Spirulina subsalsa PCC 9445: one gene and its partner. The protein of the gene in region 2 interacts with the protein of the main gene of each other region in a pairwise test. Links are inferred from orthologs where the notes say so. Each region holds a gene or a part of one and is shown on either strand. Other genes may lie near its edges.

Evidence for each region.
Region 1: the proteins of SPI9445_RS0121850 (region 2) and ftsZ interact in binary tests that used the Bacillus subtilis proteins (3 or more experiments, as listed by UniProt). The link is inferred for Spirulina subsalsa PCC 9445 from one-to-one orthologs.

What each region holds. Positions count from the first base shown.
Region 1 is NZ_JH980292.1:769,685-779,184, forward strand. What follows is about bases 1-2,846. They hold ftsZ (cell division protein FtsZ), read right to left. Parts: upstream 2,134-2,846; coding sequence 868-2,133; downstream 1-867. Other genes in these bases: thiD (bifunctional hydroxymethylpyrimidine kinase/phosphomethylpyrimidine kinase), read right to left, coding at 49-855; SPI9445_RS29085 (zinc ribbon domain-containing protein), read left to right, coding at 2,478-2,795. Outside these bases: SPI9445_RS0103925 (Uma2 family endonuclease), read left to right, coding at 3,030-3,914; SPI9445_RS0103930 (alpha/beta fold hydrolase), read right to left, coding at 4,002-4,931; SPI9445_RS0103935 (CTP synthase), read right to left, coding at 4,932-6,605; SPI9445_RS24270 (hypothetical protein), read left to right, coding at 6,826-7,209; SPI9445_RS0103950 (inositol monophosphatase family protein), read right to left, coding at 7,363-8,178; SPI9445_RS0103955 (BCD family MFS transporter), read right to left, coding at 8,182-9,500. UniProt on the Bacillus subtilis protein: Essential cell division protein that forms a contractile ring structure (Z ring) at the future cell division site. The regulation of the ring assembly controls the timing and the location of cell division.
Region 2 is NZ_JH980292.1:4,781,483-4,791,052, reverse strand. The notes cover bases 2,404-5,319. They hold SPI9445_RS0121850 (cell division protein SepF), read right to left. Parts: upstream 4,204-5,319; coding sequence 3,604-4,203; downstream 2,404-3,603. Other genes in these bases: pipX (transcriptional coactivator PipX), read right to left, coding at 5,202-5,319; SPI9445_RS26570 (YggS family pyridoxal phosphate-dependent enzyme), read right to left, coding at 4,481-5,185; SPI9445_RS0121855 (Uma2 family endonuclease), read right to left, coding at 2,596-3,324; proC (pyrroline-5-carboxylate reductase), read right to left, coding at 2,404-2,484. In the rest of the region: SPI9445_RS0121875 (aromatic ring-hydroxylating dioxygenase subunit alpha), read left to right, coding at 1-875; SPI9445_RS0121870 (DUF6883 domain-containing protein), read left to right, coding at 975-1,310; SPI9445_RS0121865 (DUF4926 domain-containing protein), read left to right, coding at 1,303-1,545; more of proC, read right to left, coding at 1,672-2,403; more of pipX, read right to left, coding at 5,320-5,474; SPI9445_RS0121835 (DMT family transporter), read right to left, coding at 5,635-6,672; SPI9445_RS0121830 (2'-5' RNA ligase family protein), read right to left, coding at 6,780-7,550; holA (DNA polymerase III subunit delta), read left to right, coding at 7,633-8,622; SPI9445_RS0121820 (hypothetical protein), read left to right, coding at 8,959-9,570. UniProt on the Bacillus subtilis protein: Cell division protein that is part of the divisome complex and is recruited early to the Z-ring. Probably stimulates Z-ring formation, perhaps through the cross-linking of FtsZ protofilaments. Its function overlaps with FtsA.

The DNA of each region.
Region 1 (9,500 bases), 4.0 Mb from region 2 along the record:
AAGTGAGCAAAAGTCAAGAAAAATGACTTAAAATAAATAACTGAAAAATCAGGGAGTGAGATCCGGTAAGAGGGGGAAAAAATGCCCAACCGGACCCGTGCCTTGACCGAGGGGGATGGCATAGTGTAGGGCTTGGGTGACATAGTTTTTCGCCTGTTCCACCGCATCGGAGGGAGAAGCTCCGAGGGCTAATTGAGCCGCGATCGCCGCCGACAAGGTGCAACCGGTGCCGTGGGTGTGGGGAGTGTCCACCGTTTCGGTTTTAAACACCGTGAGATTATCCCCATCAAACCATACATCAACGCCCTTTAACGCGCCCGTCATGCCCCCTCCTTTGACCAAAACGGCCTTAGACCCCAATTGATAGATTTTCTGGGCGGCTTGCTGCATATCCGCCAAATTATTCAACTCCAAACCGCTTAAAAGTTGGGCTTCATAACGGTTAGGAGTCAGGATAGTAGCTTGGGGCAACAAACAAGAGGTCAGAGTTGCGATCGCCCGCTCATCAATCAACTGGGAGCCCGTGCGAGACACCATCACCGGATCCACCACCAAAGGATAGATCCCCAACTCCTGCACCACCTCCGCCACCACCTCAATAATACCCTCATTGAGCAACATCCCCGTTTTCGCCCCATCCACCCCAATATCCGTCACCACAGCCCGCACCTGAGCCACAACGGCCTCGGGCGATAAACCATCCACCCGACTCACCCCTTGGGTATTTTGAGCCGTCACACAAGTGACCGCACTCATACCGTGAACACAGTGGAACGAGAAGGTGCGCAGATCCGCTTGAATCCCCGCACCCCCACCACTATCTGAACCTGCAATGGTTAGCGCCTTCTTTGTCATGCTCCCTTACCCTCAACGTCGAGGAAAACGACGGCGTTGTAGGAACTCGGGAATATCCAATCCCGTCCCCTTGAGGGGAGAACTCACATCCGGGGGCGGCGCAGGATTAGCAGCAGGTTTAGGAGGAGTCGTCGGTTGATTCACCGCCCGGTTAGGCTTTGGGGCCGTGGGTATCGTCCGACCACTGGTTGTACTTTTCGCCGGAGTTTCCCCAGAAAAACCCGTCGCAATCACCGTAATTGTCAATTCCCCCTGACTTTGGTCATCAATCACCGCCCCAAAAATAATATTGGCGTTGGGATCCACCACCTCATAAATCGTCTCTGCTGCGGTGTTCACCTCATGGAGCGTCAAATCAGAGCCGCCTGTAATATTAAAGACCACCCCTTTCGCCCCCTCAATAGAAGACTCCAACAAGGGCGAAGAAATCGCCATACTGGCCGCTTCTCTAGCGCGAGACTTCCCGGAACCCGTTCCAATGCCCATCAACGCCGAACCCGCATCCGCCATCACAGCACGCACGTCCGCAAAGTCCACATTCACTAAACCGGGGATAATAATAATATCGGAAATCCCTTGAACCCCTTGGCGTAGGATATCATCGGCCACCATAAAGGCTTGTTGTACCGGAGTTTCGGGAGAAATCACCGACAGTAACTTATTGTTCGGAATCACAATCAACGTATCCACCCGGCCTTGTAGAGCAGCAATCCCTTCATTGGCTTGGGTTGTGCGGCGATGCCCTTCAAAGGTAAAAGGACGAGTAACAATCCCCACCGTCAAACAGCCAATTTCCTTGGCCACTTCCGCGACAATAGCAGATGCACCCGTTCCTGTACCACCACCCATTCCCGAGGTAATAAACACCAAATCCGTGCCTTCTAAAGCGTTGGCAATTTCATCCCGGGATTCTTCTGCCGCCTTTTGACCAATCGCCGGATTCCCCCCAGCCCCCAATCCTCTGGTCAATTTTTGGCCAATTTGTAAACGATGGGGGGCTGCCGTTAATTCTAGGGCTTGGGAGTCGGTGTTAATCGCCCAAAATTCGACCCCAGTAATACCACTGGCAATCATGCGATTCACCGCATTACAACCGCCACCCCCTACACCAATGACCTTAATTTGGGCGGCGTTACTGGGTACAATTTTGTCAAATGTCATAGTTTCTTGAGCAGGAGTACCATAGTCAGTGCTTTGAGGAAGAGAGAGTCCGGGGTTATGAAAGGGTGAGTTACTTGCCACAGTTCCAGGAATATTAGGGTAGTTGGGTTGACACACTCTCCCGTTAAAGTACACTATCACGGGAGATTCTGTAAGTTTACACTTAAGAGTTCCTGCTTCACAGATTCTTGACGCTTGCGATGCTGCGCCCGTCAGACCATCTCCACAGGAATTTTCTAATACGCCATGCCCTGACGCACTTCGACACCGCTCAGTGTACACACTTTGACCCCGCTCGGTATAAAAATTTTAACAAAAATGTTGCGAAACTCCCCTTCCTCGTTTACAGGGAGGGCATGGATAGCCAACTAAAAATAAACTAAGCAATAGCGAATCATCTGATAAGATTTTACCATCTTATCAGTAGTGTTGAGTTTTGATAATGCACGGGGAAAACTTATATTGAAGTTGACCGCTTTTTTGCGTCTTCAAAAACTTGTCACGTTTGCCTTAATCGAGTAGATAGTTTAGCGTTAGAGGTTCGGCAATGGGAATGTCAAAATTGTGGCACTCACCACGACCGTGATATTAATGCAGCGCAAAACATTAAAAATGAAGCCTTGCGGATATTGTCGTTGGGAATCAGCGATAGGGCTTGGGTCGGGAATATAAGAGAACTGGGTAAAACTTCGGTTTTGCTAAATGTTCCGTTGAATCAGGAAGCCTCATCCTCGCCAATGGCAGGGTGGGGTAGTTCACAGATAGTCTTGGAAGTATAAGACTCTGACAACAGGGTATCAAAGTTAGGGAATAGGTAGGGCTTGCTGAATAGGGGAATAGGGAACGGGTAAGACGCACTCTTGCAACAGTTTGGGCTATTAGACACCTCCTAAAACCCTGAAAACGGGATTAACCCCGATGAAATTTAAGTTCTAAAACGATAGGATGAGTCAAAATGTCCTGATGGCTGTGCTATGGTTAATCTCACCCCAAGGCAGAAAACCCTGCCCACAATGTATGAGCTACCCAGTGAAGAAGTAGGAGAACCGGGTTTGCCGGACCAATTTCACCCCCTACAAGCCGAATTACTGCGTCTAACATTTCAACCGGGCAATTACGACCCAGAACAGGTTTTTTCGGCAATGGATCTCAATGTTTATTACGATGAGAACCACACCAGACGATATAAACGCCCCGATTGGTTTGGGGTGGTGGGAGTGCCTCGCCTATACGAAAATCGAGACTTGCGCTTAAGTTATGTAGTGTGGCAAGAAGGAGTTAGCCCTTCTCTGGTGGTGGAATTATTATCCCCAAGTACCCAAGATCAGGATTTAGGACAAGTGGAAGGGGAGGCGGATGGAACACCGACCAAATGGGAGGTGTATGAGCAGATTCTGAGGGTCCCCTACTATGTAGTATATGACCGGACGATGGGGGGTTTTCGAGGGTTTGAATTAGAAAGGGGAGCAACAGCCGAATCTCCTCGTTATGTGGAGGTAGAAGTAAGGGAGAATCGCTGGTGGTTGGAGGGATTGGAATTAGGAGTGGGTTTGTGGCAAGGGACTTATGAAAATGTGAATCGTTTATGGTTACGCTTCTATGGGAGTTCGGGGGATTGGATTCCTACGCCGACAGAACAGGAACGGCAAGCTAGAGAGTCCGCCGAACAACGGGAAGCACGGGAACGGCAAGCTAGAGAGTCCGCCGAACAACGGGAAGCACGGGAACGACGGGCTAGAGAGTCCGCCGAACAACGGGAAGCACGGGAACGACGGGCTAGAGAGTCCGCCGAACAACGGGAAGCACGGGAACGACAAGCTAGAGAAGCAGCAGAAGAACAAGCGGAACGTTTCCGGCGTTTACTCATGGAAAACGGGATTAACCCCGATGAAATTTAAGTTCTAAAACGATAATTTCCGACACAACCGCATTTTCCTGACTCCCGACTCCCAATGCCTTGACTTATAACTTTGGGTCTTAACTTGTCAAGATTCCCCGTTCCCTAACCCATCCAACCAAGGCAATAACACCTGATGAAATCGTTCGGGAACTTCATCATGGGGGCAATGTCCCACATTTTCCAAAGGAACAAAGGTTAAATGGGGATTTTTCTGGCGAAAACGCTGAGAAAGGCGAAAAGGCACCATACAATCTTGGGTTCCCCAGATGAGCAAAATCGGTCGGGATATCTGGGGAAATAAGTCCAAGAGACGGGGGGAAAATTCCGGTTGACGGATGGACTGAAAGAGGGCGCAAAAGGTAGCCGCGGCCCCTTGGTCATAGGCAGGGGCGGCTAAAATTTCTACTAATTCATCGGTGATAGCTTCTCGGTGAGGATAGGCCAAAGTAGCCCAACGGCGAATCGTGAAGCGACGACGTAGCAGTTGGAAGATAGGGACTAATAGGGGGGGAGAACCAAAGACTCCCTCAATGCGATTGACAATCGGCCGCACCCAGGGGGGTAACATTTCCTGACGAACTGACACATCGGGGATATTGAGCAGAACAACACCCTTTAACATTTCGGGATGGTGGGCGGCTGCCACTAAACAGACTAGGGAGCCTAAAGAATTCCCCACTAATACTATGGGTTCACGGATAAAGGTCTGCCAAAACTCATAGATTTGTTCTACCCACAGTTCGACGGTGTAGGTGGGGGTGGCTTTGCGAGAGGCCCCAAAACCCAGTAGGTCGAGGGCGTAAACGGTGCGATTTTGGGAGAGGATGGGGATGTTGTGCCGCCAGTGTTCTAGGGCTGCCCCAAAGCCGTGAATCAGTAGGATGGGGGGTTCTGGGGAGGTTGGGGGGGGAGATGGCGATCGCCTAAAACTATATCGCACCTGCCAACCTCGCCAAATCCAATCCCGTTGAAACCCAATCCGTTCATGCCAAGGTTTTAAACGTTCTGCGGTCACTTAAGACACCTCGGCCGTGAGTTTTTCCGGTGAGAGGGGGACAGATTCACCGGAGAGATGGGCTAACGCGTTGGGGTCATCATGGGTCAAAGCGGCCCGGACGAAGCCCTGAAAGAGGGGATGAGGCCGACTGGGACGGGAACTAAATTCCGGGTGAAATTGGGTAGCGATAAAGAAGGGGTGGGGGGAATACTCAATCATCTCGACTAAACGCCCATCGGGGGAGGAGCCACTAATCATATAACCACTTTCTAAGAATAGGTTGCGATAGGTGTTATTAAACTCATAACGGTGACGATGACGTTCATAGACCACTTCTTTGGCATAGAGGGAGGCGGCGCGGGTGTCAGGGGTGAGGCGACAGGGATAAAGGCCTAAACGCATGGTGCCGCCTCGGTCTACTACGTCTTGTTGTTCGGGGAGGAGGTTAATCACAGGATAGGCGGTTTCGGGGTCGAATTCGGCGCTGTTGGCCTTTTCGAGGGCGGCGACGTTGCGCGCCCAGTCGATGATACTACACTGCATCCCTAAACACAGACCGAGGAAGGGGAGTTGATGTTCTCGGGCGTATTGAATGGCGCTGACTTTGCCATCTACCCCACGAATGCCAAAGCCACCGGGGACGACTACACCGCTCACGTTATTCAGGTAAGACTCCGCGCCGTTGGCTTCGATATCTTCGGCGCTCACCCAACGAATATTAACATCACTGCCAAAGGCGATCGCAGCATGACGCAAGGCCTCGACGACGGAGAGGTAAGCATCGCTGAGTTTAACGTATTTCCCCACCAGAGCAATTTCTAAGTGACGGGTGGGGGCTTTCATGCGCTCTACAAGGGTTTGCCACTGCTGGAGGTCGGGGGTGCGGTCTTCGAGTTTCAGGAGGTCGATAACCTGTTTGGCTAGGCGTTCTTTTTCCAGAATCAGGGGGACTTCGTAAATACTGCTGGCATCGGGGGAGGTGATGACGTTTTCAACGGGAACATCACAAAATTCTGAGAGTTTTTCTTTAATGCCTTGTTCAAGGGGATGTTCACAGCGACAAACCAGAATATCGGGTTGAATACCAATCGACCGCAGTTCTTTGACGGAATGTTGGGTGGGTTTGGTTTTCAGTTCCCCGGCGGCGGAAATCCAAGGAATTAGGGTAACGTGCATATAAATCACGTTATGACGGCCGACATCTTTCCGAAACTGGCGAATGGCTTCTAGGAAGGGTTGGGATTCAATATCCCCGACGGTGCCGCCAATTTCGCTAATCACCACATCGGGATGGGTGTTTTTAGCGACCCGGTGAATCCGTTCTTTAATTTCGTTGGTAATGTGGGGAATAACTTGTACGGTGCCGCCGTGATAGTCGCCGCGCCGTTCTTTGTTGATCACGGCTTGATAAATACCGCCTTGGGTAACACTGTTAAGACGGGACATTGAGGTATCGGTGAAGCGCTCATAATGTCCTAAATCGAGGTCGGTTTCTGCTCCGTCTTCGGTGACGAAGACTTCCCCATGTTGGAAAGGACTCATGGTGCCAGGATCGACGTTGATGTAAGGGTCAAGTTTGAGGATGGAGACGGAATAATCACGAGATTTGAGAAGTCGTCCTAAGCTGGCGGCTACGATGCCTTTTCCAATACTGGACACAACACCACCGGTTACAAATACAAATTTAGTCATGATCAAAAAGACCTGGTTTCCTCGGAGCGGCGGGTACACTGGATGCTCTCCGGTGTTCTATTCTATTAGAGTTTACCAGAAATTCTGGGTTTAAAGCCCTGCCCTTTAGCGTAGTGCCGGACGGCTTTTAGATTCTGGGTTGCCCCGTTGAGTGCAAGGGGGTATAATACATTTATACTGCTAAGTTCAATGTGAATGTTTGTTCTGTAATTGAAAAGCCATGACCAAATCAACTCTGAACACTCGCTTGATTGATTCACTGACCGAAATCATCCTTTCTCTCTCTGAAGCAGAACAGCAACTCTTAATCGAGCAACTGCAAATTTCCCTCGTTTCTCAAGGAAATAAAGTTGAAGCCGATCCAGAACTTAAAGCGCAGATTGAGTTAGGAATTGAACAACTCCAAAACGGTCAATATAGGGAATACCAAAAAGACTCACTGGCTAATCTTTTTGAAAAGTTAAGGCTCAACATTAGAAGTCAAGGTGTCGGGAGTCGGGAGTCGGGAATCGGGAATCGGGAGTCGGGAGTCGGGTGTCGGGAGTTGGGAGTCGGTGTAGGGGCGCAATGCTTGCGCCCTAGGGAGTCGGGTGTCGGGAGTTGATTAGTATTACCTATTCCCTATTCCCTATTCCCTATTCCCTCCCCCCTGTTCCCTGTTCCCTGTTCCCTGTTCCCTAAAATAAAAGAGTTTTGGCTATTCACTAGCCACTATTCCCCTGCTTCCCTGCTCCCCCTCTCCCCTGTTCCCTATTCCCTAAACGCGATCGCCGATGAACCGGACGAGGGGTAAAAATTGCTGGGCTAAGGTCTGACGACTGACTACTAAACTGGGAAAGGAGCGTTTTCCGTAGTCTTTTCCCACTTGGAGGGGAAAAACGGGCTGGGGTTCAAGGGGGATAAATGCGCCCCCAGCGCCCTGGACAATGACCCAAACGGCGGCTATATCCCAAATTTTGGGCGTGGCCTCGACTCCCCCTAGACTGGCTCCACAGGCCACAAGAGCGCTGCTATAACTAGATACGCCAATCATGCGCACTTTGCAGGGAAAGGGTTTTTTAAAAACATCGGTACTGCGGGCGCAGAGGTTGAAGAGATGGTTTAAGCTGGGTTCGTCGGGACTGGTTTGGATGGGTCGCCCGTTGAGATAAGCGCCACCCGGACCAGTGAGGCCTGAATCAGCGAACCAGTAGCCGTGATAGGTTTGTTGCATGGGGGGGAAGTGGACAAAACCGAAGACGGGGGTTCCGCGATAGAGAAGGCCGAGGGAGATTCCCCAAATGGGGAGGCCGCGAGTAAAGTTGGTGGTGCCGTCGATGGGGTCTACCACCCAACAAAACTCTTGGGGGGGGAGGATATGTTCTGTTTCTTCGGTCAGAACTCCGTGATCGGGAAATTTTTGTGCGATCGCCTGCCGAATTTCTTGATCCGCCCAACGGTCTGCTTGGGTCACAAGAGATCCGTCGGATTTGCGACTGGCTTCAATCTGTCCGAAGTCCTTCATTAATTGCTGACCAATAGTATTAGTCAGGGTTTGACAGAAGACTAAGACCTCCTCCCAAAAGCTATTCATAATTTAATCTAAGTCTCCTTCCATAACAGTGGCGATCGCTTCTTTGGTATTGTTCCGAAACTCGGTGACATCCACTTGAGCCAATAGACCTATTGCCCCAATCATCACAATCGCTTGTAACAAGAATACACTGCCATAAGCCCAGATCGGTTCGGTAAACACCCGTTTTCCCACATCTAGAATAATCCCCCCAGACCAAGTGGCAATCCCTCGCGCTAGGGCTTGGGAAAGTCCCCAAGTCCCAATAAAGGTTCCGGCTGTGGAAGCCACGGTGAGATCCAACATTAAACTAATCGCCCCCAAGGTGGTTACTCCGGCCGCTAATCCAAAGAGTAACATAGCCCCTTTTAAGATCAGGGGATTTTGGGTAAAACCTGCCAGAATAATTAAGAGGAAACAGCCCGCCACTACCCCACAACCTACTTTTGTGACGGGGGTTTTGCCGAAGCGGGGAATTAAGGCAAATCCGGTGATACTATAGCCAATTAAAATCCCAATCCCCCAATAAGAATTGAGCATGGTTGTATCCCCAATTGACATTCCGAATACTTCCCCGCCGTAGGGTTCAAGGACAGCTTCTTGGAGGAATAAGCTAATAGTAACGAGGAGCAAAAAGGAGAAAAAGATTCCGGTTTGCCGACTAACCGTTAGGACTTTTAAGGCTTTTAATAGGGTGACACTATCTTCTCGGTCTGAAGCAGAAGAACGGCGAGTATAGAGGGAATATCTGCGCTCAATTTTCCAGGTGCTAAACCAAGATAACCCCAAAACAATTAACGGGATGACGAGAAATAAGCTATTAATCGGGCCGGGTAAAATATCTAGGGGATTGCCTTCTAATCCTTCCACTTGGGTTAGGAAAATTTTGCCTGTGATGCCCCCTAAAATAATCCCCACCATTAACATTGACCACACCACGGCCACAATGCGCGATCGCTCCTGTTCGCTGGAAATATCCACTAACAACGCTGTAAAGGGGGTTGAACTGGCACTAATGGCTAACCCATAAACCATAAAAATTAGGATTAAAACCCCTGTCCAAAATAGGGTTAAACCATTCCATTCCCAGACTCCCGTTTGCGAAACAATGCCCCCCAATTGCCAAACCACTTGGACAGATAAAAAGATAGCAATACCGAAAATAATAGTTCCGAGGCGCACATAACCAGTCCGGTGGAGGCCAAAGAGGGGGCGAGAGTCGGACATTTGACCAAACCAGACCCGGGTCGGTGAGATAAAATACTGCACGGCCACCACTCCGGCCGTAATCGTCCCCGGAATCGCCAATTCACTGATCATCACCCGATTAATGACGGCTACGG
Region 2 (9,570 bases):
AAGACCGATGTCCTCACCGTCAAGTTCAATTAAGCACCGGAAAAGTAGCCGGAGATCATCTAGAGTGTGTCTATCATGGCTGGCAATTTGACGGGCAAGGCCATTGTGTCGAAGTTCCCTATTTAGCCGCTAATCAAAAACTCCCCCAGTGCAAAATTAAAACCTATCCTGTCCAAGAACAAGATGGTTTTATCTGGCTGTTTCCCGGTGATCAAGATGCCACCCAAGTTGAATTAATGGGCGTTCCTGAATGGGATCATCTTAACTACATTGCCACAGTTTCAGTCATTGACTGTCCGGGTCACTTTTCCTTTTTAATTGAAAACTTGATGGATATGTATCATGGACATTTACATGATAATTATCAAGCTTGGGCATCGGCAAAATTGGAAAATTTAACGGAAGAACCTGGCACCGTCACCGCACTTTATGAAGCCCAAAGTTACTACAAAATTGATAAAATTTGGTCAATTTCTCAACTGTTTTTTCCCGCTTTACGTCGTCTTCATCCTGAACCTTTAACGGTGACGTATCAATATCCTCACTGGTATTCTACCCTAGGGCAAGATTTCAAGATTTACTGTTTATTCTGTCCGGTGAATGAAACCCGCACCCGTGCTTATTTAATCCATTTCACCTCGTTAAATGCGTTCTGGCGACTGCATAAATTACCCATTAAATTTAGGAAGTTTGTTAAAGATAGTTTATTTGGGTCAGCCCAAAAGCTACTAGATGGTTTAGTGGTGCAAGATGTAGAAATGATTGAGCAGGAACAGGCGGCCTATTTGAAAAATCCTGAGCAGCGTAATTTTGAGTTAAACCGGACGGTGAGTGCTGTTCAGCGTTTAATTCGGAGTCAATTTGACCCGTCCTAAGAAGGGTTGGTTGTTGGGCTTTAGCCCTCAAAATTCGCGCTGAAGCGCAACTACGAACCTGATTCACTATCTACTCACATTAAATCTTTAATCCTTGAAATGCAGCTTCCAGAAAATGTTATTATTCCTGATGCTAAATTAACCCAATATCTCCTAGTTTTTCGAGAACAGGATGACAAATCAAAATTCCTCCAAAAAGCAGGATTTACTCAAGAGAACTCGGAAGCGTTGAAAAATGCCCTTCTCCAATTGGTAAAAACACAAGAAGCGATTGAGGATACCCAAAATGAATATGGCACATTCTACCGAATCGAAGGTAAATTAGAAGGAGAAACTGGAACAATTAATGTTACAACGATTTGGCTACAACGAGCTAAAGATAGTCAATTTCAATTTATCACATTAAAGCCAAAAAAGGAAAAGAAACATGATTGAACTGTATCAAAGAGTTGCCCTGAATCAAGATATACCAGAACATCATTTAAAAAAGGGGGACATCGCCATTTTTATTGATATTATTCCTCATCCTCAAGGTGGAGAGGAGGGTTATGTTCTGGAAATATTCAACGCTTTGGGGGAATCAATTAATACAATTATTGTCCCAAAATCTGCTGTTTCTTCTTTACGAGCCAGTGAAATTTTCAGCGTTCGTTCTTTTGTAGAATTGTAGTTTTATTACTGGCTCGTTGTTGGGCTTTAGCCCTCAAAATTCGCGCTGAAGCGCAACTACGAACGGATGGGCTTCAGATTGGCTCGTTGTTGGGTTTTAGCCCTCAAAATTCGCGCTGAAGCGCAACTACGAACCCCCTAGTTCTTGGGAACGAGTATAGGCGGCTTTAACGGCTTCGATGACGGCGGAACGAAAGCCTTTGGATTCTAACAGAGCCACCCCAGCAATCGTGGTTCCGGCTGGACTGGTGACTTGATCTTTTAATACCGCCGGGTGTAGCCCCTTCTCCTGCATTAACTGAGCGGTGCCTAGAACGGTCTGTAAGGCCAGTTTTTGGGCAATAGCTCTAGACAGTCCGGCCGCTACCCCGCCATCGCTCAGAGCCTCAATCATCAGGGCGACAAAAGCGGGGCCAGAACCGGATAATCCGGTTACGGCATCCATTTGAGTTTCTGGCACTTGTACCACTTGCCCAACGACGGAGAAGATTTGCTCGGCGAGGGCAAGGTGTTCTGGATGGGTTTTGCTTCCGGGTGCGATCGCCGTCATCCCAGCCCCCACCATAGCCGGAGTATTCGGCATCACCCGAATCACCGCCTGCTGGGGAAAAGCCCCTTCCAACCTTGCCAACGGCACCCCGGCCAAAATTGACAAAACCAGCGCCGAACACCCACAACGCGCCTGTTCGGGTAAATCCTCCACCACCTGCTCTAAAACTTGGGGCTTCACCGCCAATAACAACCCCTCAGTCGCCCCCAAAGTCTCTAAATTATTCCCCGTCACAGCCACTTGATAAGTCGTCGCCAAAAAATCCCGCCGTTCCCCAGAAGGTTCACTCACAAGCACCTCATGGGGAGCATAGACCTTTTGCACCAACAAACGAGAGAGCAGCGCCTCCCCCATCACACCCCCACCAATTAAACCAAACCGAATCGCCATAATAATTAAGAATAAATTATCAAAACCTGAGAGTGGGGAGACAGTTAACCAGCCGTTAATCACCACCCAACCCAGGCAGAATCAAAATTTTACCGCCTCCCCTGCCCCCGTTCAATCCTCCTCCAAATCCACCCCCAACGCCCTCAAGCGTGCCGCTAAACGTTCAGCCCGTTCTCGTTCCTGTTGGGCCCGTTCTCGTTCTTGTTCAATTTGTTCTGCACCCCATAACAGCAACTCTCCCCTTTCATCCCACCAGCGCAACCAATAAGCATTAAAGTTTTCCCTTGTACCTTGCCAAACCCCGATAAACAAGCCCATCGGTTCAATCCAATAACGTCCCTCACTATTCGCCGTTTGTAGGGTGTAGCGTTCTGATTCAAGGCGATAGACTTCGATTTGTCCGCTGTAGGGGTTAAAAATCACATAGTAGGGGACTTGGAGAATTTGCTCATAAAAGAACCACTTTCCGGGAGGATAGGTGGGTTTATTAGAATATTCATGACCATCGTTATCAGAGAGGAACTCCATCACCACAGTAGGGCGCTCTCCTTGTAACTGGGGCGTATAACTGCGTAGAACGTCCTCCACCGGGACGGAAATATGAGCAACATAACACCAATCTGGAGCCTTAACTACGATTTTGCCGTTGACTGTGGCACAGATCCCGTAATTAGTTGTGGCGAGGGTTTGGGCCCAAAGACGACCTGCTCGGGCTAAACTCTCAGTGAGGGCAAAGGCTAAGGCGGGCTGTTGAATATTATCCACGGGATCATCCGGTAAAACGTAGTCGTCGGGCAGTTTCTCCCAAGTGATTTGATAGGAAACGGGGGTAGCTACCATGAGTTTAAGGCATAGCGTTTGACAAATAGGGCTTGCTGAATAAGTCCGAGAGTCGGGGAATCGGGAGTCGGGAGTCGGGAATAGGCAATCGTGCCAGTTTTAGATGATCTGTTCCCTGTTAAGAGTTCCCTGTTCCCTTGTTGAGCCTAGCATCTGGTGTTATTCAGCAGACCCCAAATACTATTGTATCACTTGATGAAAATTTCGACTAAAATAAAAACTCAAATAAAAAAGGAGAGAATTTTAGCTCTCTCCTTTTTCTGCTTTTTAGGCTCTCAACTATTGCACCATACGACCGGGATCCATGCCCCAAGCGGAGGCTCCGGGAGAGGTGGGACGAACAGAACTTAGGGGAGAGTTGGGGACTTCATGGACTCCACCGGATTGGGTGCTAACTTGGACACAACTGGGGGTGAAGAGGAAAATACTCTCGCCGATGCGTTCTTGATGGCCGTCGATGGCGTAGGTGCCGCCTGCTACGAAGTCTACAGCCCGTTGTGCTTCGTCGGGGTCAATGACGGTTAGATTTAAAACGACGGATTTCCGTTCCCGTAAGGCTTGAATCACTTGGGGCATTTCTTCAAACGAGCGGGGCTCAATGACCACCACTTCAGATATCCCATTCGCTCCCGGCATTCCAATCACGTTGCTCCTCGCTGTTGTTGTGGGTCCCATACTGGTTTCAGGTGTAGTTACGGTTGGACGTTCTCTCGTCGTCCGTCTAGGGCGTTGACGTTCTTCTTCTACTACCGCAGGGGGGTTTTCCTGTTGATAGAGATTCTGGTAATCATTCCCGTCCATATCTTCTTCATAATACTCGTATTCCTCGGATTCGTTGAGACCAACAAAATCTCTTAGCTTGGTAAAGATGTTATTCACTATTGACTCCCTAATACTGGATTGAGTTCGTTAATCTGTTCCGCATCTGTCGCACTGCCAAGACTCGGGGTAGGCTTCATCAATTTACCCGGTACGGGTACGAGACAAGCCCCGTTTTACTGGCTGACCGCTCAATGCCCCGGATGGGGAAAATCGGCATATCAACGGGAATTCAATCTCCATCGAAGAAACGGGGGCTGGAGGTATAATTTTCCTCTTGTTCGATGTATTTTATCCCATCTTGTCTACAGGGACTTGTCGAATTGTCCCGTTTCGGTTAGTGGGTGGAGGATAGGCGATTCTCGGTCTGAGATGCTTCGCGGGTCCCAAAAATAATCCGTCCTAAACGAATCATGGTGGCTCCCCCTTGGATGGCTAAGGGATAATCCCCAGACATCCCCATAGATAATTCCTCCATCTTGAGATTAACCCAAGTTTGCTGACCAATATTCTCGCGCAAATCCTGTAAATCCTCAAATGCTTTTAATGTCTCGGCTTCAGTTAAGCCTAGAGGCAAAATTGTCATCAAACCTTGAATCTTTAAGGCGTTAAGATGATCTAAAGCTTCGAGGTCGGTTTGCAGTTGGGCAGGTGTCCAGCCGTACTTATCGGGGTCGGGGCGAATTTTCACCTGTAGCAGAATCTGGGGAGACTGGGGCAATTCGGGGGCGATTTGGTTGAGGCGTTGGGCGAGTTTGAGACTGTCGCAGGTGTGAATCCAGTGGAAATGTTGGAGGGCTTTACGGGCTTTATTGGTTTGTAAGTGGCCGATAAAGTGCCATTGAATATCGGTGAGGTCTTGTAGGGCTTCTTGTTTGGGGATGGCTTCTTGAATGCGACTTTCGCCAAAATCTCGGATTCCGGTGGCGTAAGCTTCCCGAATGGCGGCAGGGGGAAAGGTTTTGCTGACGGCAATCAGACGCACCGAGGGGGGTACGGTTTGATGCAAGCGGGCGAGGTTTTGGGCGATCGCACTAGACATGAGGATAAGGGGGACGCTAATGGAAGGTGCGCTGATAAATTAAATTTAGCGCGGTGTAATCTTCACTGGCGTTTAAGCGCCGCAGCTTACGGAGACGATTTTCAACAATTAAACGGGCATCGGAACGCCCAATGGGGTCAAAAATTAGCCCTTCTGGACTTTGGGTGACGAGGAAGAATAAACGCTGGGCGTAAAGAGTTGTGAACAACTCTTGATTTTGTTCAATGGGACACACTTGAAAGAGCAAACCAAAGGTAGGATGATTAATGTATGTTTCGTTATTCTTCATTCACTTTACGCAGAAGAATGCTCCTGCCCAATCTGGAAGCGTGAAAAGGTCAAGTTCTGAAGGGACTGTCATCAAAATTTAACATACCGCCTAGCTATAATATCTTGCTTTGGGGTCAAGAGACTAGCTTTTAGGGAATCAATTCTATTAGTATTTTGGACTACAAGCCTTTAAAACCAATGGTTTCTGTTATCTCTTTGTCACTAGGTTGTTGTTGGGGGATGATGATGTTGAGCTTCTGAACTCCGATTTGATTCAAAATGATACCGACTAGAATCACACTCCCGCCAATATATTGAGCGATTGTCGGGGTTTCTCCCAAGATAAAGTAGGCGGCTAGAACTCCGGCAATTGGGTTAAAGGAACTGGCTAAGGAAACTTCGCTGGCGGTACTACGTTTGAGACCATTAAACCAACAAAGCTGCCCCCCGACGACAATCACAGCCCCATAGAGGAGCATCCACTGCCACAAGACAGGGACGGTTAGATCCCTAAAATGTATTGGACCATATAGAAGGACTGTTGTACTAAAAAAGATCAGGGTGCCGATGAGCATTCTAAAGCTACTGAAGAAGCCGAGGGGAATTTGTTTCAGGCTGACTTTGCTGATGATGGTGGAAATGGCCAGGGTAATGGCGGCAATGGCTGTCAAGAATTCCCCTCGTCCAATCCTAAGCCCCATATTCATCATGGCTTGATCGGGTTCTGGAGTTGGCAGGAGAATAGTTAGAGCAACACCAAGGAAGGAAAGACAAGCCCCTCCAAGAACCCAAGCATTAACCCGTTCTCGTAATAGCCAGACGGATAAAGCTAAGATTAAGGGCGGTTCTACGCGACCAATTAAGATCACATTATTGACGCTGGTCAAGGAAAGGGCGGTGAAAATTAAGGTGGGTGCGATCGCAGCCCCTAAAATTGCAACTGCGATCATTGCTAGCCATTGTTTCGGGTTCAACTGCTGGAAGGTGTGAGGTCGCCATTGTCTTTGATAGATAGTTCCTAACAAGATCAGGGCGCATAAATTCCCGGCAAAGAGGACGTTACAGAAGGAGATGGGATTACGACCATCGATCAAATGGGCTGCCCCTAATTCTGTTAATTTCCGGGTGACAGCATTGGCGATGCCAAAGATGAGAATGGCGAGTAATAAGTAAATCCGTCCTGAAGGTACATAAGAGGGTGAAGATGGACTCGTCATGGCAGTATTTATTCCAATGTTGACCTATTCGGTTGTGGAAAAAGAATGTTCGCCAATTTCTAGGGTGATCTTGGCGAAACGTTCTCACAAGATAGGGCGGTGTAAACTCAAAGCTTAACTGTGGGGAAGTGGGGTTTACGGGAATAACGGGTCATATCCTCAAAGTGTTGTAATTCCGCTTGTTCTAAGGCGAACACTTGGGGATCTGTGCCAATCCAACGGTCGTTAAAGTTGACGAGGATCTCACACAGGCGATCGCGATCAAGGCTGGGGGGAATCTCGTTAAAGTAACAGAGGGTAATATGGGCGGTAAAGCGATATTGCTGTTCAATGCCTAACCCAATCAGTTCGGCATTTTGATAAAGGGAACGTCGCAGAGCCCTAAGTTTTTCGTGGGAGGTTTCGTTTTGGGGGATCAGTCCCACGGCAATGGCCCGAGGTCGCATGATGACCCCGACCAGTTGAAAGGTGAGGGGGGTGGTATCGGTGAGATGGTCTTGATATTGTTGGAAACTGTGGTCAATGCGATCGCACAGTTTTTGTTCATACTCTCTATCTTGGGACACCGCATCCTCATAAGCCCCATCCCAAATCAAATCCGCTAAGGTCAAATGGAAACTATCGGGAGGCACTGGAATGACTAAATCCCCCAATTTGGCGACCAATTCCGCCTGATCTTGTCTCAGTTGAGCATAAAACCCGTGATTGACCGGATCTTCAGGGCAAGCTGGACTATTGATGGTATAACCCGGAAAGGGAATAGCCTGCCCCCCCTGGAATTTGGGAGACTTCTGGATGGTTTGGAGTTGACTTTGATAACTGGCAGGTAACGTCAACTTGGCTACGCGGTTAAGGTATGCTTGATAAGTTTCGTCCAATCTGAATCGCCTCCGACTTGTTCTAATTGATTGTAGGTTTTTCGGTTGCAATTAAAAAGTTTTGTAAATTTTTTTCATAATCATGAGCGTGTATTTGTTTTGGGGTGAGGATGATTTTGCCATGAATGAGGCGATCGCGGCCTTAAAAAAGGCTGTCCTTGATCCAAACTGGATTCAGTTCAACTTGGATCAAATTCCGGGGGAGAGTCCCGATCCGGTCATCCAAGCCCTAAATCAAGCCATGACACCACCTTTCGGCATGGGGGGGCGTTTGGTTTGGTTGGAGGAAACGACCCTCTTTCAACAATGTTCGGATAGCTTACTGCAAGAACTTCAGCGCACTCTGCCTAATCTTCCCCCGACTTCTACTTTGTTGTTTTCCTGCCGCAAAAAACCCGACGGTCGCAACAAGGCCACTAAACTCCTACAAAAACACGCTGACATCCGGGAATTTTCCCTCATTCCCCCTTGGAATACTGATGCTATCCTGAAAAAAGTGCGCCAACAGGTACAGGAAAAAGGTCTGCGACTCACCCCAAAAGCAGTTCAAGTCTTAGCGGAGTCTGTGGGGAATGATACCCGTTTCCTCTATGGGGAATTGGAAAAACTCCGTCTGTACAGTGAAGGAAATCCTCGCCCCCTTGATGAAAGTGCGATCGCCCGTTTAGTGGTGGCTAATACCCAAAATAGTCTACAACTCGCCGCCGCCATTCGAGATGGCAAAACCCCCCAAGCGTTAGGGTTAGTGAGTGATTTACTCAACCGCAATGAACCCGCTTTGCGCATTGTCGCCACCTTAATCGGGCAGTTTCGCACCTGGTTAATTGTAAAATTGATGATGGAAAGTGGAGAACGAGATGAAAAGGCGATCGCTTCAGCCGCCGATATTAGCAACCCTAAACGTATTTATTTCCTGCGTAAAGAAGTGCAATCCCTCTCCTCTGACAAACTCTTAGCTGCCCTTCCCCTCTTCCTCGACCTAGAACTAAGTTTAAAACGAGGAGCAGATCCTTTAGAAACATTAGAGCGTAAAGTTGTAGAATTATGTGCCGTTTGCCAGGGTGGGTATTAATGCTACTTTGGCGGATGCTAAGGAAGCAATGACTCAAGTTCTGGGGTGTCGGAATGTTTTTGTGACCAGTAATGGAGAACTTGCTGGGCAAGTATTAGGCTTTTTAGCAGACCCTAAGTAGATTGGCTATACATAAGGCTATTTGATAGGTAAAGATAGTATATCTTATGAGAGTTGATTGAGGTTTGCTGTCCCATCCACCTAAGCTTCTATCTGGAGATATATAGGAGCAACTCTCTGTTCGCTGATAAAATAATTCAGTGAAATTTTATCAACAGAAGTTCACTGATAAATACAGCTTACCTTGTGTTTAATTAGGAATCATTAAGGGGGAGGGTGAAGATTTTGGACTGTCATCAGGAAATCTTAGAGTCGATCATCGTTCAGGCGCAAACTAACTTAATCTCACCCTATACATTTTATAAGCTCTGCCAAGAATTTTGTTTAACAACAGGTATTAATCAGTTGTATTTTGGAGAACCGATCTCCTCTTATTTAGATCACAATAGAGGATTAGGTGCGTCAGAAATTAGGAGATTTTTAGATGATTTAGCATTTTATATTCGGCTAATTGATATCCCTGATTTTACAGTTAATTTTTCGATAAATTATCTTGAAAAAGAATTGAAAGAACCAATGAAGATAACTGTAAAGATTATTGGTTGTGGGGTGGTAGGTAGAGTGGCAAAAATCACGATAAATGGGGGGAATCCTGTAGCCTTTAAAACATTTTTTGACCCCGATTTTATATGGGTTCATGGTCCTTGGGGCGAGATTCCGGTAGGGATTCGCTTAAAATACTGTAGGGTGACAAAAGATATAGCTGAGTTTTTATTTGCGGGTACGAGTTGGGTGGTGAGTGAGTGGATTGATTATGAGGAATCGAAGTTATGTAATCGCGAAGGCTTAACCTATCAAGAATTTGCCAAGAAAGAAGGGTTGACTAAA